One region of the Marinobacter sp. DSM 26671 genome, then DNA from elsewhere that is predicted to be linked to it. Evidence: predicted binding sites of a transcription regulator. Region 1 holds the regulator's gene; each other region holds the start of a gene.
The links. The regulator FliA, encoded in region 1, starts transcription of late flagellar genes. The targets are predictions, from matches to a motif close to CTAAAGTTTNNNNNNNNNNNGCCGNTAA.
Positions count from the first base shown of each region.

Region 1 (3,601 bases):
TCGGCAAGAGTAACGTGTCGGTGAACCTCGGAATCGCCCTGGCGCAGAAAGGCCGGAGAGTGGTGCTGCTCGACGCCGATCTGGGGCTCGCCAATATCGACGTCTTGCTGGGCATCACTGCCAATCGCAACCTCCAGGATGTTCTGGCGGGCGACTGTGATCTGAAGGACGTTCTGGTGAATGGTCCCGGTGGCATCAAGATTGTCCCCGCCTCTTCCGGTACCCAACGAATGACCCAGCTCAGCCCCATGGAACATGCCGGGCTGATTAATGCGTTCAGCGAACTGGGTGATCAGATCGATGTCCTGATCGTTGATACCGCCGCCGGTATTTCCGAGTCAGTGGTCAGTTTTCTGAGAGCGTCGCAGGAGCTGCTGCTGGTTGTCTGCGACGAGCCGACCTCGATCACCGATGCCTATGCCCTGATCAAGCTGATGAACCGTGATTATGGAACCAACCGCTTCCGTATTCTTGCCAATCAGGTCCGGAATGAGCAGGAAGGCCGGCATCTGTTTGAAAAACTGACCCGGGTCACCGAGCGCTTCCTCGATGTGGCACTACAATACGTAGGAATAGTCCCCTACGATGAGGCCGTGAAGAAAGCGGTTCAGCGGCAGCGTGCGGTGCTGGACGCCTATCCCAGGGCGAAAGCTTCACTGGCCATCAAGGCGCTGGCGGACAAGGTAGATAGCTGGCCGTTGCCGTCCTCTCCCCGCGGGCATCTGGAATTTTTTGTGGAGCGGCTCGTCGAAGTCTGAATCGGATCCAGTCAAACAAAAAACCGGATACATGACATTGGCGAAAAACCTCGGAATCTATAACCAGTCAAGTGCGCAGAAGCCGGCTCAGCTCATTGAGCAGCACGCGCCGCTGGTCAAGAAAATTGCCCTTCACCTGATGGCTCGCCTGCCGGCGTCCGTCCAGCTTGAAGACCTGATGCAGGCCGGCATGATTGGTCTGCTCGAGGCCGCCCAGCGTTACAGCTCCACCAAAGGTGCTACCTTCGAGACTTACGCCGGTATCCGTATTCGCGGCGCCATGGTGGACGAAATCCGCAAGGGTGACTGGGTGCCACGTTCTGTTCATCGCAACGCCCGTCGCATTTCCCAGGCCATCAAAGCCGTTGAAGATCGACTTGGCCGCGAAGCCCACGATCAGGAAGTGGCCGAAGAGCTGGGCATGGGGCTGCCCGAATACCACTCCTACCTTTCCGATTCCAACAGCGGTCGACTTTTTAGCCTCGACGAGCTCAATGAATCCGGAGAGCTGCCGATAGAACAGACAGAGACGCAGGATAATCCCCTTGAGGGTTTGTCCTCCGATGCCTTCCGGCGGAGCCTCGCTGAGGCGATTGAAGACCTGCCGGAGCGGGAAAAGCTGGTGTTGAGCCTTTACTACCAGGAAGAACTGAACCTCAAGGAGATTGGCGCGGTGCTCGGCGTCAGTGAGAGCAGGGTAAGCCAGATTCACAGCCAGGCAGCCCTGCGCCTTCGGGGGCGGCTCTCGGATTGGCGTCAGGAATCGGACAACTGACCGCGTTCAGTCTGTGTCGCCAACGAGGTGGTCTGTAGTTTTTGGTAACCGATGCTTTACAACCGAAGCAAAGGTCCGACAATAAGCGGTTAAAACAGCGGCCTGCTAGACTTTGAACGCAAAGGTCAAACGAATTCCGGGTGTTACTAACTGGAGGTCCCATTGGACAAAAACATGAAAATCCTCATTGTGGACGACTTCTCCACAATGCGACGGATCATCAAGAACCTGCTGCGTGATCTTGGCTTCACCAACACCGATGAAGCTGACGACGGCAACACGGCACTGCCAATGCTCAAAAGCGGCAAATACGATTTTCTGGTGACCGACTGGAACATGCCTGGCATGTCAGGCTTCGACCTGCTCAAGGCCGTTCGGGCGGACGAGAATCTGAAAACCCTGCCGGTATTGATGGTAACTGCTGAGGCCAAGCGCGACCAGATCGTTGCCGCTGCCCAGGCAGGCGTAAACGGGTATGTGGTCAAGCCGTTCACCGCTGCCGTGCTCAAGGAAAAGATTGAGAAAATCTTTGAAAGAATCCAGTAACCAGAGGTCGGATGGCTCTCATGAGCGATAGCAAAAAGAACCATCGGGGCCTTGAACCGGAGGTGACGGAAAAGCTCCAGCGGCAGGCAGCGGAACTGGCCGAGAGTGTTGATGCGGGTGATTATGCCAAAGCCATGACCCTGATCAATGAACTCAGCGAGGTCAGGGATCAGAGTCTGTACCGTGAGGTAGGGCGGCTGACGCGGAGCCTGCACGAAGCAATCCGGAACTTCCAGATTGATCCCCGTAACGCCGAGCAGCAGGAAGCACTGTCAAAGATGACTGATGCCTCTGATCGTCTCGAATACGTTGTGCAGATGACCGGTGAAGCAGCCAACCGGACCATGGACCTGGTTGAGGAAACCATGCCGGTGGCCAATGCCCTCAGAGACGAGGCCGCCGCGTTGCGTGATGAGTGGCAGCGCCTGCGTCGCCGGGAAATGCAGCCGGCTGAGTTTCGCGAGCTGTACGGCCGGATTGATCGTTTTTTTGTCAGCATGGCAACCGATGCCGACACCATGTACAGCAACCTGTCGGAAATCCTGCTGGCTCAGGACTATCAGGATCTGACAGGTCAGGTCATCCAGAAGGTCACCGCCCTGGTGAAAGAGGTTGAGGAGCAGATGCTCAGCCTGGTGGTGATGGCCAGTCATGTGGACCAGCTCACGGGCACGGTGCACCAGATTGAAGAAAAAGAAGAGTCTGCAGAGAAGGGCGTCGGGCCCCAGATCAAGGCCGATGAGCGTGAAGATGTAGTTTCGGGGCAGGACGACGTAGACGACCTGTTGTCCAGTCTCGGTTTCTGAATAATGAGGGTAACGCATGGCGTTTGATGCTGATGAAGAGATTTTGCAGGACTTCCTGGTAGAAGCCGGCGAGATCCTCGAAAAGCTGTCAGAGCAGTTGGTAGATCTTGAGCGACATCCTGACGACAGTGATCTGCTCAACGCCATCTTCCGTGGTTTCCATACCGTGAAAGGCGGAGCCGGCTTCCTTCAGCTTGAAGCGCTGGTGAACTGCTGCCATTCCGCGGAAAACGTTTTCGACATCTTGCGTAATCACAAGCGCAAGGTGGATTCCGAACTGATGGACGTGGTTCTAGAAGCACTCGACTACGTCAATGCCATGTTTGAGCAGGTCCGCAATCATGAGGAGCTGACGCCGGCTCCGGACGAACTGATTGCCCGTCTGGATGCCCTGGCCCAGCCTGAAGGCGAGGGGGCACCGCCCGCTGCCGCTCAACCTGAGCAGGAAGAGAGCGAACCGGCAGAAGACGGTGGCGACATCACCGACGACGAGTTCGAACAGCTTCTGGACGCACTGCAGGACGAGAAATCAGCGGAGGTTTCCTCGGCTTCGAGCGCCGGATCGGCCGGCGGTGACCAGGAAAGTTCTGGAGACGACGAAATAACCGACGACGAATTCGAAGCGCTACTGGACCAACTGCACGGAAAAGGTCAGTTTGCCGGTGCGCCAGCTGGCGAGGAAGAGGCTTCTGGTAAAGAAGAAAAGCCGGCTGCCA
Region 1 is NZ_FONF01000017.1:65,325-68,925, reverse strand. Features, by position in the region: gene BM035_RS16695 (MinD/ParA family protein) at 1-758, shown strand, start outside; gene BM035_RS16690 (RNA polymerase sigma factor FliA) at 790-1,533, shown strand; gene cheY (chemotaxis response regulator CheY) at 1,696-2,079, shown strand; gene BM035_RS16680 (protein phosphatase CheZ) at 2,100-2,885, shown strand; gene BM035_RS16675 (chemotaxis protein CheA) at 2,902-3,601, shown strand, end outside.

Region 2 (3,601 bases), on a different contig from region 1:
GATTCGTTTGAGTTGCTTGCGCAGCCGATGGGTATCTTCATCCGGTGAAGTATGCATCAGCTCGGCAGTGCGTTTATTGAACTCCTTGATACGACGTTCCACGGCCCTTCGGATGTCTTTCGGCCGGAGTGTTGCGGCCAATTTCTGAAACTTTCGCGAATCAATCAGATTGCGCCAGTGTTCCAGGCTGTCCTGGTAGCGCTTGCTTTTCAGTCGCTTTGCCAGCTTTTTATGATGGCTGGCGGCTTCGCGCTCGAACCAGATCTGCAAGGCTGCCCGAATTTCCGCGTCATCTGCGCAAAGTTCCGGCAGGTCCTGAAGAAACACGTGAAGGTCGCGCAGTGGGCCCGTTGCCCTTGCATGGCGCTTCAGGGTTTTAACCCCCTTGGCCAGCGACTTGTCACCAGTCACGTCCTGAACCGATTCGGCGATGGCCCGGCTGCGTCGAATCGCAATCCGGTACTGGTGCAGAAATTCGTCATCCAGGCCAAGGGCGACGCCCCGTTCCAGTTGCCTTAGCCGATCAAATTGATGGTGAAGGGCCTTGGGAATGTCCCTTGCAGGATCGTCCCCCGCGGTTCTGGCTGTCTTTTTAAGCTTTCGTTCGCAGTGGGCGTAGCTGTAATCCTGTGGCGTTATCAGAGTCACCAGTTTGCCCTTGCCGCGACCAATCTGGCGCCAGTGTTTGATCGAAAGCCGGATGTGAATAACGCTGGCGGTGGGTAGCTGTTCCGGGGGCTGCTTCAGGAGGGACTGGGCAAGTTCCAGTAACGCCGGGTTGTGGCCGACCAGGGTAATCTGTGGAGCTTCTGCCTGCTCTTCGAGCCATGCGAGTAGTCGCCGATAGTCAAAGGTATACAGCTCACTCAGGGTGTGGCAGCGCTCGGCTGCAACTGTGTCGGGCAGTATGCCTTGCAGTGTCGCGACGGCCCGCTTGGCGTTGCTGCTGTATACATCGCCTTCGAACGCGCCGACAGATTTCAGGGTATTTCCCAATGGGGCCAGTTGGCTGATGCCCCGCGCATTGAGGGGGCGTTCCCGGTCAGAAAGTGATTCGTCGGCCCAGCTGGACTTGGCGTGGCGTACCAGAAACAGGTGCTTCATTGGCCTACCTTCGTAGTGGTCCTTTAGTCTGATTCCCGCTCAAGACAATCGGGTTACTGCCGTTACTGTACCTAGCTGAAAATAATGGTGGAAGGTTTGTCCGATGGCAGGCGGCTCGGCGAATCAGTGCGCCTGCTGAAACCTGCCTTAACAAACTGGAACAGATCACGCCAAGTGGTCCGTGGATAATCCTCACCAACGGAAATTCCCTGGAGAGTTCGGAAAAATGAATGTCTTGAGTAAAGTGAAAATACGCTCGCGCTTGCTGGTGGCAGTACTTGTGCCGGTACTCGTCACGGCGGCAACATTGGCGTGGATCACCGCCAGTCAGATTCAGGCCAATGGTGAAGATGAGCTCAAGCGTCTTGAGAACAGCCTCCTGGAAGCACGGAAGGCTGGTTTACAGAATCTCATTGATGCCGCAGAGGCCGTGGTTCTGGAGGCCAAGAATGACCCATCGATGACGGAGGCGGAAGCGAAGGAGGCGGCAGCGGCGCGCCTGCGCTCGATCCGTTTTGATGAGACGAACTACGTGTTCGCCTATACCAGGGATGTATACAACCTGGCCTATGCCCCGGACCCTTCCAAAGAAGGACCGACCAAGAATCCGGTTGTCAGGGGGTTGGTGGCCGATCTGTTCGTCGCTGCCCGCGGTGAGGGCTTCTACGGCTATGACTGGATGAACCCTGCCTCCGGCAATGAAGAACCCAAGATGTCCTATTCCACCATTATCCCGGACTGGGACTGGATGATCGGTGCTGGTGTCTACATTACCGATATTGACCGGCAGGTCGCTGCTGCTCGCGAGGACATTGAAGCGGGCATGGCGGAGGCCCTGGGCTTTATCCTTCTGGTGACGGTTGTGGTTGTCGTAATCGCTCTGGTGATCGGCGTATTCGTTGGCCGTAGCGTGACCCGGCCGCTGAAGAACGTCAGCAACATGATGCAGGAAATTGCTGATGGTGAGGGCGATCTCCGCCAGCGGTTGCCGGATGAGGGTACCGACGAGCTGGCCGAGCTCGGTCGTCGTTTCAATGCCTTTGTCGTCAAGATCCAGGACACCATGCGAGAAGTCGGCGCCACCACGGATCAGGTGGCGTCCGCGGCGGAAGAGCTCAGCCGGGTCGCGAATGAAACCCGGGCCTCGGTTCAGGAACAGGGCTCCGAGACTGACCAGATTGCCTCTGCGATCAATGAAATGGCCGCGACCATCCAGCAGATTTCCGGCAATGCCAATGAGGTTGAGAGCTCGGCCTCGGACGCCGACCGCATGGCCCGTGAGGGTGGTGAAACCATTAGCAGTGCCCAGGGCGCGGTGAACAAGCTGTCCGAGGAGATCGAGGACACGGCCCGCAGTATCAACGCCCTTGCGGAAAAATCCGATGAGATCCAGCAGGTACTGGATGTCATCCATGCGGTAACTGAACAGACCAACCTGCTGGCTCTCAATGCCGCGATTGAGGCAGCCCGGGCCGGCGAGCATGGTCGTGGGTTCTCGGTGGTTGCTGATGAAGTACGCCAGCTTGCAAAACGCAGCGCCGAGTCCGCTGATCAGATTCGTACCATGATTGACGGCTTTGTGACTGAATCCAAGGCATCGGTGGAGCGGATGAACAAATCACGCAACCGTTCAACGGAAACGGTCGAAAGGATCAATCATGCAACCAGCGCGCTGCGAACCATCGAGACCTCGATTGGTAAGATTCATGATCAGGTAACCCAGATTGCAACAGCCTCGGAGCAACAAAGCCAGGTTGCCGAAGAGATCAACCAGAACGTCGTGCGGATCGTTGATGCTGCCCAGCGCAGTGATACCGGCGTCACCCAGACCAACGAAGCCAGCCACGAACTGGCGCGCCTGGGTGAGAGCCTTCGGGATCTGGTCGGTCAGTTCAAGGTCTGATACCGATTCATGGTGTTCCGCCGATTGGCGGAACACCATGAGAAAGCTATGATGGTGGCGCGACAGAAATAGCTGTTTTCATACCAACAATAATGGAAGCCAACACAATGATAATCCGGAAAACACTGCTTGCGGCCGTGGCCGCTGCAGCCACTGTGTTCAGCGTGTCCTCGGTGGCCGAGGAAAACTTCACCTTGCGCCTTGCGCAAACCTGGGGGCCCAACTCTCCGGTACTGGGAGAGACTGTTCAGCATATGGCCGACATGGCGGAAACCATGTCGGATGGCCGGCTGCAGATCCGCATTGATCCGTCCAACAAGCACAAGGCGCCGTTCGGGATTTTTGATCTGGTGCGCAACGGCCAGTACGACATGGGGCATACCGCGTCCTACTACTACAAGGGCACCATCCCCAACGCCATGTACTTCACCACCATCCCGTTCGGGCTGATCGCGCCAGAAATGTACGCCTGGTTCTACCACGGCGAAGGCATGGAGCTGATGCAGAAGGTGTATGAGCCCTACGGCATGCTGTCCTTCCCGGGTGGTAATACCGGCAACCAGATGGGTGGCTGGTTCCGCGAGGAAATCAACT
Region 2 is NZ_FONF01000006.1:121,828-125,428, reverse strand. Features, by position in the region: gene BM035_RS08765 (CHAD domain-containing protein) at 1-1,104, opposite strand, end outside; gene BM035_RS08760 (methyl-accepting chemotaxis protein) at 1,331-3,007, shown strand; gene BM035_RS08755 (TRAP transporter substrate-binding protein) at 3,115-3,601, shown strand, end outside.
Region 2: a site for FliA is predicted at 1,143-1,170, ahead of BM035_RS08760 (methyl-accepting chemotaxis protein). Genes of this name have one in related genera too.

Region 3 (3,601 bases), on a different contig from region 1:
CAGCAATGCTCTGGATAACAGCCAGCACATTGCCGATTTCGGCCGATTCGTTCTCCAGCTGTTGGATCCGTGTAGACCCCTTCTCAACCTGATTGGCCAAGTTGGTAACCGCCCGAATCGCAGAGCCAACGGTTTCCTGTCCGGAATCCGCAAGCGATGAGGCCTTACGGGCCGATTCGTCCGTTTCACTGGTGTTCGAGGCGATCTCTTCGGAGGTGGACACCATTTCCTGCATGGCGGCAGACACCTGCGTGATCTGGTCGCGCTGTTGCTCCGAATTGGCAGTTGTGCGCTCCGTGATACCGGAAAGTGATTCGGACTCGCCGGTCAGTTGGCGAGACGCCGTCACAATTCGGGAAATCGTTTCCTCAAGCGTTTGCAGGAAGGTGTTGACTGCGTCGATGAAGTCACCGATTTCGTCTGGGCGACCCGGGGTCAGCCTGGTGGACAAGTCGCCGTTATTGTTGGCGATGTCGTCGAGGTAGCCCAGAATTTCTGTTTTCGCACGCTTCACGCTTGAGCCCATCAAGCGACTCATCAATACCGCAACGATCAATCCGAGAACCGCAGAAGCAACAAAAGCGATGAGCGTGAATTTGAGTGCAAGATCAGTGGCAGCCGTTGCCTCATCCGCTTCCATCTCGAGAGACGCGAAAATACTGGCCTCCAACTCGCGCGCCATGCGGGCGATTTCGGGCCCGAGTACATCGAGTCGGTCTGCCTTGACGCTGACGACGATATTCTGCTGTTCCACCATTCTCTGAACTGCAGCCTGATAGTTTGCCAGCTCTTCGACAACGGTTTGCATGTAGACCTGCACAAAGTCCGGGCCATTTTCAGGTTGCAGCAGCTCCAGTGCATCGGTCAGGTCTTCTATGGCCCAACCGAGAGCCTTGCGGGAATCCTCATCACCGTTGGTCAGGTAGCGTTGGGCGGTCAATTGCATGACCATGGCATCGTTCAGCAGTTGCTCGAGGCCGGCCCTCAAATCGCTTTCGGGTTCCCGGTTGGCAACCCCGTTAAGGGCCATCCGCAATGCCTTGGTGGCATTTGGACCGTATACGTCCAGCTCATCCTTGATAATTTTCAGGACCTGGCGTTTGGCCGGAACCAGCTCGTTCTGGAATGCCTTGATGTATTCATCGGTGGTGGTCTTGATCCGATCCACCAGTTTGGCCGCATCAGGGTCCTGGATGTTCTCCTGCGCTCTCGCCATCACCTCATTGAACTCGGCTTCTAGCTCGCCGAAGTGGGCAAGGGTTTCTTCATCGCCAGTGGTGAAATAGTCGAAAACACGCAGGCGCATCCGATAGACGCTGATGACCGATTCGGTCCCAATAGAGGTGTCCGGTGCCAAGTCCCTGGCGACGGTGTTCATTCGACGGTCTAGTTCCTGGAATTCATAAACACTGAAAAAAGTTACCGAGGCAAAGAGCAAAAGAATGAATACCGGCGCAATCAACAGTTTCCCTGGGACACCCAGTTTACGCTCTATAGATGAGAGGACAGAGGAAGCCAAAACGTCATCCTTCAGTAAGTTGTTTTAGTGATTATCGGCAGCGCCACTGAAACCTGAAGCCTTAAGGCCGGTGTTTCATTTGGGCGCAGCCGTCTCTGGTTGAGCGGCGCCCCGGTTACTCGACAAAGTTGGCCTGGCTCGCAATCATGGGGGAGAGATCAAGATTCCAGTGTTCAAGGCCGCTCGCACTGTACACGTAATGCCCACTTAGGGATTTAAGCTGCGGTATCTGATCGGGTCTCATGCCATTGAGGATCAACGAGGCCAGCCTGGCTGCGGTGAGCCCCTCTTGTTTGGCCGAGATAGTGAATCCGCCGATGCTTTGTTCTTCGCCAACAAAGATATCCCAGAATGAAAACAGTGGGAGCTGAGCCCGATAAAATGCTTCCTTCAGCAGATCATGGGGTATGACGTACTCGCCATCTCTGTCACGGATGGTGTGGTGGGTGCCCAGCACAACAGCATCATAACGTTCGTGGGCATTTACGACCGTGTCCAACCAAGTGTCCCTGTCGTTGGTCAGAACGATGTCCAGTTCGGAACCATAGATCGTGGCCTGGCGCTTGTCACCAAAGTATTCGTTCACCGCATTACGCATGGTAGGTGAGTCATCCATCAGAACCAGGAAACGCTCTTTCTGCCGGAGTATCTTTCTCAGGTGACGGATACTCTCGGAGAAGAACGGGCGTTCGAGGATGCCAGTGACCAGCGGGTGTTCAAGGGTAGGGTGCTGAACGGGGCCACCATTCACACCAAGAAAGACCACGGGAATCTTTTGGGCGACGAGGTGGTCAGCCATCAACGTAAAGGCGTTGTCATCACCCAGAATGGCAACGTCGGGATTAACGTTTGGAATTTTGCTCTGGATTTCAGCCACTTTCTGTGGCCATTCCGGTTTCGACAGGCGCTTGGTGTCGAGTTCGAACACGTGAAGGTCGTGATCCTGACCGAGTACGGAGCGGACCGCATCGATATAGTCCGCGTCCCATTTGTACTCGAGGTGGTAACTCTGGATGATGACGACGGTTTTGCCAAAGCACAGGGGGCTGACCACCAAAAGAGCCAGGAAGAGTAAACGCATAGATGTTCCTTATTATTGTCCGAGCAAGGTTGAAAAACCGAATACTTAGCGATTTGTTCTTCAGGCAGTTTTTATAATTGTTACCGGCTTGAATACAGAAACCGTGCCAGTTGGCCAACTCACTGAAAATAAGGGTTTTTTAATGATATGGAGGGTTTGGTTTCCCGTTTTTAGCGTGATGTGTCCGGTGTACTGGACAGTTGGCGGCGTGCTGGGCTGAATGTGTTGGATTTACCGGACAATTGCGTCCGAAAAATCGGACATGGAAAAGCGAGTCTGGGCCGAGGTTTACGCGAGCTCGGTCCTTGGATTGCGTGGGTAATACCGCTCAGGGAGGCGTTCGATGTGAGGGAAGAAGCGGGTGTCCTTGTAGGGCATTTTCATGAATCCGGAGACACCCAGGCCGCTAATCTGTTCCACCGATGACAGGATTACGTCCAGTAGTCGGCGGAAATCCTGCTCCCGATCCGGGTCCAGCAGCCGATAATGGCTGTGGATTTTGAGATGGCGGGGCAGGGCCTCGAAGATGATCATGCCGGTATGATGGATGGCGTTAAGCTCTTCCAGGGCATGGATAATGGTGTCGGGCAGCACCAGGAATTCCTCCGGGTCCGGCCCATCCTCGAAGTAGGAGTGGACCCGGCTTTCGTCTTCAACCTCAGGCGCCGGGCTGACCTCGTAGTGCAATTTCATATCCGGTGATACAACAAAGGGGTGGGTTGGGTCATCGCGATCAAAGTGCAGGGTATTGCGGGCGTTGAACAGGCAGCTTTTGAAAATCCCCTTGCGATAAATCGCCTGAGCCAGGTAGACCATATTGTTGACGGCCTGCACAAACGCCGACTTCAAGGCAGGATCGTGCAGATTCAGGGAAGTGTCGATGTAGATGCCATCGGTTTCCCAGCGCACGGCCAGCCCACCTTCCACCGGGTAGCGCCCGAGCCGGCTCACGGCTGCCAGAAACGCCTTTTCGGTTTCGCCCATGCCCTGCATGAAATTCT
Region 3 is NZ_FONF01000012.1:111,762-115,362, forward strand. Features, by position in the region: gene BM035_RS14245 (methyl-accepting chemotaxis protein) at 1-1,378, opposite strand, end outside; gene BM035_RS14250 (ABC transporter substrate-binding protein) at 1,635-2,600, opposite strand; gene BM035_RS14255 (protein kinase domain-containing protein) at 2,889-3,601, opposite strand, start outside.
Region 3: a site for FliA is predicted at 1,551-1,578, ahead of BM035_RS14245 (methyl-accepting chemotaxis protein). Genes of this name have one in related genera too.

Region 4 (3,601 bases), on a different contig from region 1:
GCCTCGCCAGCTCGCTCAGTGCCAGCTTCTGGGGCTGGGCTGCAGACACCTCCAGTCGGAGAGTCATGATCCGTGGGGCGGCAATGGCCAGCGGTGTGTGCCTGATCGTCGGCTTCACCGCGCTGTTTATCGGGACGGAAATCGGCAGCGTCTGGTTTTACCCGATTGCGTTTTTCGTACTGAGCATTGCCCATGCGGGCGTCAGGCTGGGGCGTAAAACCTATCTGGTGGACATGGCAGGGGGCAACAAGCGTACCGATTACACGGCGGTGAGCAACACGGTCATCGGTGTTCTGCTGCTTGTTACCGGCGGCCTCACCGCCCTCGTGTCAATGATCTCAGAAGTGGCGGTCATCATCGTTCTGGGCCTGATGGGGCTGGCTGGGATGTTCAGTGCCATGGGGCTGAAGGAAGTGACCGAAGACTGATAACGGTCGCCCGTTCAGGAGGGCGCCTTGCCGTCATTCAGGGCCAGAGCCCCTTTCACGATCCGGTAGATGATCCAGATAGAAATACCAAGGAGAATAAACCATCCGATGATGATCGGCGTGGTCACTATGCCAATCACGGTCCAGAGCAGGCCGATCCAGAAGGTGCGAATCTGCCAGCGGAAGTGCCGCTCCACCCAGGTATTACGGACGTCGTCCAGTTTGACGTAATTGATGATCACGCCCACCAGACCGGTAATGCCTCCTACGAAAAACGACAGCGCCTGAAGGATGTAGACCACCACCGCCAGGTTACGCGCCGGATCACTTCGGCGGGAGGCGGGGTCCGTGTCGGCAGGAATAAACTCCGGTTCAGCCAAGACAAGTCTCCTATTGATCTATTAATCGGAGTCTACCACAGCCCCCGTGGCCGAAAATCCCGCCGCGGTCAGTGATTGTCCGGACGGTAGCCCAGGCGGAAACCGCCCCAATGCTTGCCATTCACATAAATAGGTACGGAGAGATCATGCATGATTTCGCCGGTATCCCTGCGATAGGTTTGCAAAAGCATGTTCTCGGTGTGCGTGCCACAACGAATGCCCGTTCGGTCGTTGAACAGCCGCTTGCTCCGGCTCTTGACCAGATCCACCTTCGGATCTCCGGTCGGTGCGTGGGCGAAATCCCTGTTGTGGGTCGGTACATACCCGTCAGGCGCAGCGGCTATGGCAAAGACAATGGCCTCATGGGCGTTTTTCACCTGCTCCTGGATGGTCGGCAGGTATTGATCGGTAAATTTGTCAAAGCTGCTTGAGTACTTTGGCGGGTGCGTGTTCGGGATGGGAGTCCGGCTCTTGTCGAACAGCGCGCTTTCTGAGAGCTTGCCATCCCGGATTGCCTGCTCGAACATCTGGCCGATCTGGTCAGCGCCCGCTCTGGCCTGATCGAAGAACGGCCGGTGATAACTGGCTTCGCTGTTCAGGGCAAATGAAGCATTGGCTTTTTCCGCAAGCTCCATCAAAGTAGCAGCCTGCTCCGCCAGCGAGGAAACGCTGGTATCGCTCTCGGAAATCTGGTCACGCACCGTTTCAATGGCGGAGAACACCTGGGCCAGACTCTGCTCGTTGTTCTGATCTATTTCGGCTATCCGGGCAACCTGCTGCTGGACCCGATCAGATTGTTCGCTGATCTGTTCCAGACGCTCACCCACGCTTTCCACAGACGTCAGGCCCTCCTCAATGCTGCGGGCAAGATCTTCAATGCGGGATACAATCAGTGTGGTATCGGACCGTATTTCCTCGAGGGTTTCCGCCACTTCACCGGTCGCCTGGGCCGTGCGGCCCGCCAGCTGACGCACCTCATCCGCCACCACGGCAAATCCGCGACCCTGATCACCCGCACGGGCGGCCTCAATGGCCGCATTGAGTGCAAGCAGATTGGTTTGCTCGGCAATACCCTGAATGGTGGCGGTCACGCCCTGGATCTTGTTGGATTTCTCGTTCAGCTCCTGGATCAGCCGGAGATTCTCACCGGACTGCTGGTGTACCGCGCGCACACTATCGATGGCCGAGACCAGCGCTTCGCGCCCCTCGGTACTGACCTGCTTATTCTGGAGAGCCATGGTGGCGGCATCGGTCGCCTGCTCGGAGGATTCCCGCACGGTCTCGGTAATCTGGCCCGCGTAATCGGCCATCTGGGCGGTTTCTTCAACCTGACGGTCCAGCCGGATCTTGAGCTGGTCTGCGGCAAAGGAGACCTGGGCGGCGGAAATAGCGTTCCTGTCAGCGCTTCCGGAGAGGGTTTCCACCAGAGCCCGCCCGGCTTTCGCATCGGAAAGCAGCTGCCGGCAATGGGCCCGGAGCGGATGATCTTCTGCCAGGGTGCCCTTATCCAGAGCCCTGAGACCGCGTTCGGCAGGCTCCAGCACCCGGATGACCAGAAAGCCGGCGGCGGCTGCAAGGCCAACCACCAGTCCAACCAGTATTGATGCCGGTTCAAGGCCTAGCAAAGGCGCCACCACTGCACTGATGACCGCAAGAACAACAGCACTCACCACCCCCAATATTATTGAAGCCCGATCCAGCAACCCCATAGGAACCTCTTCTTTATCGTTGCTTCTACCAATATTTTGTTATTTAAGGCCATCATGGAGACTAATAAATTGATATGAGTTTATAACTCATACTTTAGTGTATGTAACTGGCTTATCGGCAGGAAAAGGGGTTTCTGAAACAAAAAACCGCAAACCCGACTCACTCTGTTACCAAGTGGGCAGGGCTTGCGGTGTTTAGCGCGTTTTTAGCTATTAATCCCGGGATTTATCGCACAGCCAGGTTGGCAGCCCCGCTGATATCCGAGGCATAATCCATTATGTGATAGATCATGTTCTGCTCGTTGGTGCCCGTTACCAGATGGGCACCCGGCCCCCTGGCATAAATGCCCACATCCTCACCGGCATGTGTCTCGCTGCCCAGTGGCACCAATGACTCCTGGTGGAAGCCCGGCGTGGTGGTGTCAACGTTGGTCAGGTCCTTTCGGCCGGCGTTGATGGGGTCGCCATAGGTACGGTCCGCATCGGTCTCGCTTCCATAGTCGCGCATGCCGAGGCCATTGGCATACCCCAGGGTGGTGTATGGCAGATCATCCGACGCCAGTTCAGGCTGCTCCGCCCCAATGCTCACCACCTTACCGAGAATGGGGTTGCCGCGCTTGGGATAACCGGCCATCGTGAACACATGGCTGTGATCAGCGGTGACAATAATCAGGGTATCCTCCGGGTTGGTTTGATCCGCGGCCACTTTTACGGCTTCGGCCAGTTCAATGGTATCGGTTAAGGCGCCATTGGCACTGCCGGCGTGGTGGGCGTGGTCAACGCGGCCCGCTTCGACGGTCAGGAAAAACCCGTCCGGATCGTTATCCAGAATGTCGATGGCCTTGGCAGTCATCTCACTCAGTGACGGCTCACCGGCAACATCGTTGCCACGGTCAGCCTCGTACTGCATGTGCGACTCGTTGAACAGGCCGAACAACCTGGACGTGGTTGCGGCGTTGACGCTGTCGAAACCGGCCTTGTCATACACGTATACGCCTTGTGGATACTGAGCCTGCCACTCGGTGACCAGGTTGCGGCCATCGGTGCGGTCGCCTTCGACACTGGATCGCGCATCCGGGCTGTT
Region 4 is NZ_FONF01000005.1:288,909-292,509, forward strand. Features, by position in the region: gene BM035_RS08110 (MFS transporter) at 1-428, shown strand, start outside; gene BM035_RS08115 (DUF4870 family protein) at 443-808, opposite strand; gene BM035_RS08120 (methyl-accepting chemotaxis protein) at 877-2,517, opposite strand; partial or broken gene BM035_RS08125 (alkaline phosphatase) at 2,744-3,601, opposite strand, start outside.
Region 4: a site for FliA is predicted at 2,630-2,657, ahead of BM035_RS08120 (methyl-accepting chemotaxis protein). Genes of this name have one in related genera too.